2 regions of the Mesorhizobium sp. B2-1-3 genome follow, and region 1 is predicted to be linked to the other one. Evidence: riboswitches for the same ligand, from Rfam matches in the RefSeq annotation. Region 1 holds a riboswitch; the other holds the start of a gene.

The links. A riboswitch is a leader RNA that binds a small molecule or an ion and turns the genes downstream of it on or off. The one in region 1 is predicted to bind S-adenosylmethionine.
Positions count from the first base shown of each region.
Region 2: another riboswitch for S-adenosylmethionine. It lies ahead of FJ973_RS21755 (O-succinylhomoserine sulfhydrylase); the one in region 1 lies ahead of FJ973_RS24485 (homoserine O-acetyltransferase).

Region 1 is NZ_VFWL01000018.1:36,012-40,636, forward strand. It holds gene metW (methionine biosynthesis protein MetW) at 1-298, opposite strand, end outside; gene FJ973_RS24485 (homoserine O-acetyltransferase) at 357-1,526, opposite strand; SAM riboswitch at 1,646-1,723, opposite strand; gene hisC (histidinol-phosphate transaminase) at 1,860-2,969, shown strand; gene FJ973_RS24495 (prephenate/arogenate dehydrogenase family protein) at 2,976-3,911, shown strand; gene FJ973_RS24500 (PfkB family carbohydrate kinase) at 3,908-4,624, opposite strand; gene FJ973_RS31780 (gamma-glutamylcyclotransferase) at 4,542-4,625, opposite strand, start outside.
Region 2 is NZ_VFWL01000014.1:88,565-93,189, reverse strand. It holds gene mmsB (multiple monosaccharide ABC transporter permease) at 1-33, shown strand, start outside; gene araD1 (AraD1 family protein) at 232-1,224, shown strand; gene FJ973_RS21765 (ABC transporter substrate-binding protein) at 1,273-2,046, opposite strand; gene FJ973_RS21760 (2'-deoxycytidine 5'-triphosphate deaminase) at 2,145-3,239, opposite strand; SAM riboswitch at 3,317-3,394, shown strand; gene FJ973_RS21755 (O-succinylhomoserine sulfhydrylase) at 3,452-4,625, shown strand, end outside.

The DNA of each region.
Region 1 (4,625 bases):
GCTTCGGGTTGCGGGTCGCCTGCAAGGTCTGCGACAGGACGACGAAATCAAAACCCTTGTCGGGATAGAATTCGAGATCCTTGTCGGCGTCGCCCTGAACGACGGAAAGGCCGCGCGCCACGCATTCGTTGACACCGCGCTGCGACAGCTCCAGTCCGCGGCCGTCGATCTGCTTGGTTTCCTGCAAAAGCTCGAGCAGCGAGCCGTCGCCGGAGCCGACGTCCAGCACCCGCGATTGCGGCGGGATCAGACCGGCGATCACCTCGAGATCGACGCGCTGGGCGCGGTTGACGCTCATGGCTTGCCCCTTGTCGTGGTGCGTGACCCTTGATGGACAGGTCTGCAATTTTGCGGGGTCATGCACCGAGCCCTCTCGCTCGCGCGGCCGAGCCGATGAAGCCATTGATGGCGGCGAACAGTTCCGGCTCGTCAAGCAGGAAGGCGTCGTGCCCGCGATCGGTCTCGATCTCGACGAAGGACACCGACGCGCCGGCGGCATTCAGCGCATGGACGATCGAGCGGCTCTCCTCTGTCGGAAACAGCCAATCCGAGGTGAACGAAACCAGGCAGAAGCGTGTCTTGGTGCCGGCAAAAGCATCGGCCAGCCTGCCGCCATGGTCGGCGGCGAGGTCGAAATAGTCCATGGACCGCGTCATGTAGAGATAGGAATTGGCGTCGAAGCGGTCGACGAAAGTCATGCCCTGGTGACGCAGATAGCTCTCGATCTGGAAGTCGGCGTCGAAGCCGAAGGTCAGAGCTTCGCGGTCCTGCAGGTTGCGGCCGAACTTCCGGTGCAAGGCGGCTTCCGACAGGTAGGTGATGTGGGCGGCCATGCGCGCCACGGCGAGCCCCTTTTCCGGGCGTTTGCCGTGGTCGAAATACTTGCCGCCATGCCATTCTGGGTCCGCCATCACGGCCTGCCGGCCGACCTCGTGGAAAGCGATGTTCTGCGAGGAATGACGCGCGCCGGTGGCGATCGGCAGCGCCGAGAAAACACGCTCCGGATAGCTCGACGCCCATTGCAGCACCTGCATGCCGCCCATCGACCCGCCGAGCACGCAAAACAGTTTTTCGATGCCGAAATGGTCGATCAGCATCTGCTGGGCACGCACCATGTCGCGGATGGTGATGACCGGAAGGTCGAGCCCATAGGGCTTGCCGGTGGCGGGATTGGTGGAGGCCGGACCGGTGGAACCGAGGCAGCCGCCGATGACGTTTGAGCAGATGACGAAGAAGCGGTTGGTGTCGATGATCTTGCCGGGCCCGATCAGCACTTCCCACCAACCCGGCTTGCCGGTCACCGGATTGGTGCTGGCCACATGCTGGTCGCCGGTCAATGCGTGGCAGACGAGAATGGCGTTGGAACGGGCGTCATTCAGCGTGCCGTAGGTCTGGTAGGCGATCTGGAACGGCGACAGCAGCGTGCCGGCGTCGAGCTTGAGCGGCTTGTCGGCGCCGAAGCGCACGACCGGGCTCGACGGTTGGTCTGCCTCGTTGTTGGTTCTGCCAGCGCGCTGAGCGGCCATCTCGTCTCTCTTGCTGCACCTTGCCTTTGCGGAAATCGCTGCCGATCTCCGCGCCGCCGATGCGTTCGTCCGGCCGATCGCGGACAACAAAAAACCGGCATTGCCTTCGCAAAGCCGGTTACGTCGCGCAAACGGCCCTTTAGCGAATTGTTTAACGTGGCTGCAAGCCGACCGGCCAAATCACCACGGAACTGTCGATGCCCTTCTAGAACTCACCTGCCTCGCCGTCAATGCCGCTTGCTGGCACCACTGCCACCTCTCGACATTGCCGGCCATGGCTTGTATTTCCGCAGCGGCTTCCAGGATGGAGGCGTTCTCGACGGATTTTGCGATATGAGCCAGACCTCGGACAAGGCACGTCCAACCCCGCGCGCGGGCATCATGGACATCCAGGCCTATGTGCCGGGCAAGAGCTCGGCCCCCGCCGGGGTGGACAAGGTCCACAAGCTGTCGTCGAACGAGAACCCGCTCGGCCCCTCGCCGAAGGCAATCGAGGCCGCGCGCGAGGTCGCCGCCAAGCTCGACGTCTATCCCGACGGCACCGCCCGGCGCCTGCGCGAAGCAATCGCCGAGGTGCATGGTCTGAACGCACAGAACATCATCTGTTCCAACGGCTCCGACGAGATCCTCGGCCTGCTGGCGCAGACTTATCTCGCCCCCGGCGACGAGGCCATATTCACCGAACACGCCTTCATGGTCTACAAGATCTACATCCAGTCGGCGGGGGCGACGCCTGTCGCGGTCAAGGAGACCGAGGAGCGCGCCGACATCGATGCGATCCTGGCGGCCGTCACGCCACGTACGAAGATCGTGTTCCTCGCCAATCCCAACAATCCAACCGGCACTTACGTGCCGTTCCAGGAGGTGCGCCGCCTGCATGCCGGCCTGCCGAAGAACGTGCTTCTGGTGCTCGATGCCGCCTATGCCGAATATGTCAGGCGCAACGACTATGAGGCCGGCATCGAGCTCGCGGGCAGCTCTCAGAACGTGGTCATGACCCGCACCTTCTCCAAGATCGGACTTGGCGGGGCGCGGATCGGATGGATGTATGGGCCGATGCACATCGTCGACGCGATCAACCGCATACGCGGTCCCTTCAACGTCAATGCGACGGCGATCGAGGCCGGCATCGCCGCCGTCCGCGACCGCGCCCATATCGAGCGCAGCGTCGCGCATAACGAGACCTGGCTGGCCTGGCTGAGCGAACAGATGACCGGGCTCGGGTTGCGGGTGACGCCGAGCGTCGGCAATTTCCTCCTCATTCATTTTCCCGACGACGGCAAGCATTCGGCCGCGGCGGCGGACGATTATCTCACCCAGCGCGGCTACATACTGCGGCGTGTTTCGGGCTATGGCTTTCCCAACGCACTGCGTATGACGGTCGGCACCGAAGAGGCCAATCGCGGCGTTGTCGCGGCACTCACGACATTCCTGAAAAGCTAGAACGCCATGGCATCACCGATGTTCGAAAAGATCGCGCTGGTCGGTATCGGCCTGATCGGCTCGTCGCTGGCCCGCGTCATCCGCCGCGAGGGCCTGGCCGGCCATGTCGCCATCTCGACGCGCAGCGCCGCGACGCTGGTGCGGGCGCAAGAGCTTGGGCTGGGCTCCTCCTACGCCATAGATGCCAAGGAAGCGGTCCGCGATGCCGACCTTGTCATCGTCTCGGTGCCGGTCGGCTCGTCCGGCGCGGTGGCTCAGGAGATCGCGCCGGCGCTGAAGAGGGGCGCCATCGTCACCGATGTCGGCTCGACCAAGGCTTCCGTGATCGCACAGATGCAGCCGCATATACCCGGTGGGGTGCATTTCATTCCCGGCCATCCGCTGGCCGGCACGGAGAAATCTGGGCCCGATGCCGGTTTCGCCGATCTGTTCGACAACCGCTGGTGCATTTTCACCCCGCTGCCGGACACGGATCCGGACGCGCTGGAAAGGCTTTCCGAATTCTGGCGCCGTTGTGGCGCCAACATCGACACGATGGATCCGCAGCATCACGACATGACGCTGGCCATCGTCTCGCATTTGCCGCACATCATCGCCTACAACATCGTCGGCACCGCCGATGACCTAGAATCGGTGACCAAGACGGAAGTCATCAAATATTCCGCTTCCGGTTTCCGCGACTTCACGCGCCTCGCCGCCTCCGATCCGACCATGTGGCGGGACGTGTGCCTGCACAACAAGGACGCGATCCTGGAAATGCTGGCGCGGTTCTCGGAGGATCTGGCTTTTCTGCAGCGGGCGATCCGCTGGGGCGACGGCGACAAGCTGTTCGACCTGTTCACCCGCACCCGCGCCGTGCGACGCTCGATCATCGAGGCCGGCCAGGACATCGACGTGCCGGATTTCGGTCGCCAGGCGGTCGAGCATCCGGCGAAAAACTAGGCTCCTTCAGGCCAGGTCGCCGCCATCATCGCCAGTGTCTCGGCACGATCGGGCGCGCCCAGCCTGCCGCCGAAGCGCTGGCATTTGAGCGCCGCGGCCGCGCTGGCAAAGCGTAGCGCCTGCTCGATCGGCATGGCTTGCGCCAATCCGGCTGCGAATGCGCCATGAAAGACGTCGCCGGCTGCCAGCGTATCCACCACCTTGACCCTTGGCGCAGCGACGTGGCGTACGCAACCGGCCTGCCTGTCATGCCACCAGGTTCCAGCCCCGCCGGCGGTTACCGCGACGAAAGCGTCGGTGCACGAGGCAAGGTCGGCGCATGCGGTCTGCGGGTCCACCGCCTGGCCGCAGACGATGCGCGCCGCCGGTTCGGAGGCGACGATGTGCGAGGCGAGCGGCAACAGCCGCTCCAGCACTGCCAATGGCGCGGTGTCGGCATCGAGGATCCCGGGGCGGCCGGCAGCGCGCGCGGCGCTGAGCGCCAGCGCTGCCGCACCCGGCCAGCGCACATCGGCCAGCACGGCATCGAAAGCCGTGAGATCGGCGACCGGCAAGCCGTCGGGATCGGCCTGAGCGCGCTGATCGTAGCCCGGCACCCGGAAAGCCAGCCCGACGCAGGAACCCCCGCGGTCAAGGCCGAGCACCAGCCCCGGACGTTCCCGCGTGCCGCGATGCACGAAGGAAATAGACGCACAGCGCGCGACGATAGCCATG
Region 2 (4,625 bases), on a different contig from region 1:
ATCTTCGACGTCTACAACAAGAACAAGGCCTGAACAGGCTTCAGGCGAGGCAAGCAGGAGGCATACGGTCGCGGCGCTGCCGGCAATTCGCCGGCTTGAAAAAGTCCTTCAGGACCGAGCTCGCGAGCGCAATCCGGACGACGAGTTCAACCCGTGGCACGGCCAGTCCGAGCCGCGCAGGTCAGGGTTTGCCAGAAGGCAGCCATGCCAAGATATGAGAGAGGACTGATCATGCTGATCTCGCAGATTCTCGACGACGCCGAGACAATCCGTGTCGTTGCACGCACGGGCGGCAAGACCCGGATCATCAACGGCGCGCGCAGCGTCTATTCGCTGGCGATGGAAGCCGCTCGTACCGGCGTGGGCCTTGCCGCGCTGATCGAACGCAAGGGACTTGGCGAGACCGTCGATCTCGACGCCGCCTACAAGAAGGGGCGGCTGCTGTCGCCGATCAATCATCCCGATCCGGCGCATCTGCATCTGACCGGCACGGGGCTAACGCATCTCGGCTCGGCGGCGACGCGCGATTCCATGCACAAGAAGCTCAGCACCGACGGCGAGGAGCAGCTCACCGATTCCATGAAGATGTTCCGCATGGGGCTGGAAGGCGGCAAACCCGCGAAAGGCCAGATCGGGGTGCAGCCGGAATGGTTCTACAAGGGCAATGGCACGATGGCCGTGGCGCCGGGTGCCGCGCTCCTGTCGCCGGCCTTCGCCAAGGATGCCGGCGAGGAGCCCGAGGTTGCCGGCATCTATGTCATCGGCGACGACGGCGCGCCGTTCCGGGTCGGCTTCACGCTGTCCAACGAATTTTCCGATCATGTGACCGAACGCGTGAACTACCTCTTTCTCGCCCATTCCAAGCTGCGCAACGCTTCCTTCGGACCGGAGATCCTGGTCGGCGACCTGCCCGCCGACATCAGGGGCTCCTCACGCATCTGGCGCGACAGCAAGTTGATGTGGGAAAAGCCGTTCCTGTCGGGCGAAGCGAACATGTCGCACACCATCGCCAATCTCGAACACCACCATTTCAAATATTCGGCTTTCCGCCAGCCGGGCGACGTGCATGTGCACATGTTCGGCACCGCGACCCTGTCCTTCGCCGACGGCATCAAGACCGAGGCCGGCGACGTGTTCGAGATCGAGGCCGGCGATTTCGGCCTGCCGCTGCGCAATCCGCTCGAAATCGAACAGCCGGTGAAGGTGGCGGTGAAGGCGCTGTGAGATGAGCGTGATCTCCTCCCTGGTGGGAGGAGATCGGCAGCTTCCATCTCAATAAATATCGAAGTCGAAATACTTGTCCTGGATCTTCTTGTAGGTGCCGTCGGCGACGATGGCGTCAATGGCTGCGTTGAGCTTGTCGCGCAGCGCCGTATCCTCGAGACGCACGGCAATGCCGGCTTCGGTCTCGGTGCCCTTGACGTCACCGACCATCTTGCAGCAACCGTCGCTCGCCTTCTTCATCCAGTCCATCAGCACGAACTTGTCGGAAAGGACGGCGTCGAGGCGGCCGTTCTGGAGATCGGTGATTGCCTCTTCCTGGGTCGGATAGAGCTTCGCTTCGGCGCCGGCCTTGCCATAGACGTCCTGGGCGTAATTGGCCTGCGTGGTCGCCGCCTGGGCGCCGACCGTCTTGCCGGTGAGTGCCGCCGGTTCGGTCGAGGCGATGTCGCTGTCCTTCAGGGCGACGAGCGACAGCGGCGTCGTATAATATTTGTGGGTGAACGCGACCTGCTTCTTGCGCTCCTCGGTGATGCTCATCGAAGCGATGATGGCGTCGAACTTCTTGGCCTGCAGCGCCGGGATAATGCCGTCCCAGTCCTGGGTGACGATCTCGCATTCGACCTTCATCTGCGCGCACAAGGCGTTGGCGATGTCGATGTCGAAGCCCTCGACCTTGCCGTCGGGCGTGATGGTGTTGAACGGCGGATAGGCTCCCTCGGTGCCGATCTTGATTTTCTCCGCCGCATGCGCCGACAGGGCGCCGGCACCAAGCGTCAGCATGGCGGCGGCCGCCGCCGATATTATCCATTTCGAAATCTGCATTTTCATTCCCCTTGAGCGCCGCCACGTCGGCGGCCGGCGAGGCAGCCAAGCATGGCGAGCCGGCGCAGGCAAGTATCTTGCCTGACGGTGATGAGCGTTCAGGGCGCGGCGCGAAAGTGCTTGGACAGCTTCAGGCCCTGCGCCTGGTAGTTCGAGCCGAGCTCGGTGCCGTAAAGCGCCTGCGGCCGCTTCAGCATATGCTCGTAGACCAGCCGGCCGACGATCTGGCCATGATCGAGGATGAACGGCACCTCATGGCTGCGCACTTCGAGCACGGCGCGGCTGCCGGTGCCGCCGGCCGCCGAATGGCCGAAACCCGGATCGAAGAAGCCGGCATAGTGGACACGGAACTCGCCCACCAGCGGATCGAAGGGCGTCATTTCGGCCGCGTAGAGCGGCGGCACATGCACCGCTTCCTGGCTGACGAGGATGTAGAACTCGTCCGGATCGAGCACCAGCTCGCCGGCGCCGCTCTTGTGGATCGGCTCCCAGAAGTCGACGATCTCCTGCGCCGCGCGTTTGTCGACATCGACGAGGCCGGTATGGTGTTTGCCGCGATAGCCGACCAGCCCGTCACTGTCGCCGTTGAGATCGATCGACAATGCGATGCCGCCGCCGGAGATGTTCGGCGGTTCGGTGGCGACCAGCATTTCGGCCCGGTGCAATTGATGCAACTCTGCTTCCGAGAGCAGCGCATTGCCGGTGCGGAAGCGTATCTGCGAAAGGCGCGAGCCGGCGCGCACGACGATCGGGAAGGTGCGTGGGCTGACTTCGAGATAGAGCGGACCATGATAGCCGGCGGCGATCTTGTCGAACTCGTGGCCGCGATCGGTCATCACGCGGGTGAAGATATCGAGCCGCCCGGTCGAGCTCTTGGGATTGGCGGACGCCGAAATTTCCGCCGGCAGCGCCAGGCTTTCGAGCAGGGGCACGATGTAGACGCAGCCGGTTTCCAGAACGGCGCCGTCGGCCAGGCTGATCTCGTGCAGCTTCAGCCGGTCGAGTTTTTCACTGACCTTGTGGTTGGGACCCGGCAGGAAGGACGCGCGCACCCGCCACGCCTTGTCGCCGAGCCTCAGATCAAGGCTGGCCGGCTGGATCTGGTCGGCGTCGAGCGCACGCGACGACTTCAGCGCGCCGGACTGGAACAGCGCCGCAATGTCCTGATCGGGAAGAATTCCTGTCTGCCGCAAAGTCTGGCTCCGCTCTGCTGGTACAAATCTCTTAATGAAGCCGGCAATTGACGCAAGCGTGGCGCGGGTCTAAAGGGTCGTTATCCCGTGGTGATTTGGCCGGTCGGCTTGCAGCCACGTTAAACAAGTCGCTAAAGGACCGTCGGGCCGCAAGGCCGCATGGACCGGTTGCGACTTTTTCGCGGCCGGTTTTTTTGTGTTTGGATAGGACGATGACGAGCAAGACGCGCAACTGGAAGCCTCAGACCGCACTCGTGCATGGCGGAACCCTGCGTTCCGGCTTCGGCGAGACTTCCGAGGCGATATACCTGACCCAAGGCTATGTCTATGAGACGGCCCAAGCCGCCGAAGCCCGCTTCAAGGGCGAGGAACCGGGCTTCATCTATTCGCGCTACGCCAATCCGACCGTCGACATGTTCGAGAAGCGCATGTGCGCGCTCGAAGGCGCCGAGGACGCGCGCGCCACCGCGTCCGGCATGGCGGCGGTGACGGCAGCCCTCCTGTGCAGCGTCAAGGCCGGCGATCATATCGTTGCGGCGCGCGCCCTGTTCGGCTCCTGCCGCTGGGTGGTCGAGACGCTGGCGCCGCGCTACGGCATCGAGGCGACGCTGGTCGACGGCACCGACATCGCCAATTGGGAAAAGGCGGTTCGGCCCAACACCAAGCTGTTTTTCCTGGAAAGCCCGACCAACCCGACGCTTGAGGTGGTGGACATCGCCGCCGTCGCTTCGCTTGCCAATTCGATCGGCGCGCGGCTGGTCGTGGACAATGTCTTCGCCACGCCGCTGCAGCAGAAGCCGTTGCAGCTCGGCGCGCATATCGTGGTCTATTCGGCGACCAAGCACATCGATGGCCAGGGCCGATGTCTCGGCGGCGTCATTCTGTCGGACAAGAAGTGGATCGACGAGAACCTGCACGATTATTTCCGCCATACCGGCCCCAGCCTGTCACCGTTCAATGCCTGGACGCTGCTGAAGGGCCTGGAAACGCTGCCGCTGCGCGTGCGCCAGCAGACGGAGAGCGCCGGCAAGATCGCCGATTTCCTGGCCGAGCAGCCGGAGATCGCCCGCGTGATCTATCCCGGGCGCGCCGACCATCCGCAGGCTGACGTCGTGAAGAAGCAGATGTCGGGCGGTTCCACCCTGATCTGCTTTGACGTCAAGGGCGGCAAGCAGGGTGCCTTCGCCTTGCAGAACGCGCTCGACATCGTCCTGATCTCGAACAATCTCGGTGACGCCAAAAGCCTGATCACCCATCCGGCGACGACGACGCACAAGAACCTCAGCGACGAAGCGCGCGCCGAGCTCGGCATCGGACCCGGCACGCTCAGGCTGTCGGTCGGGTTGGAAGATACCGACGATTTGCTGGACGACATCGCGCAGGCGT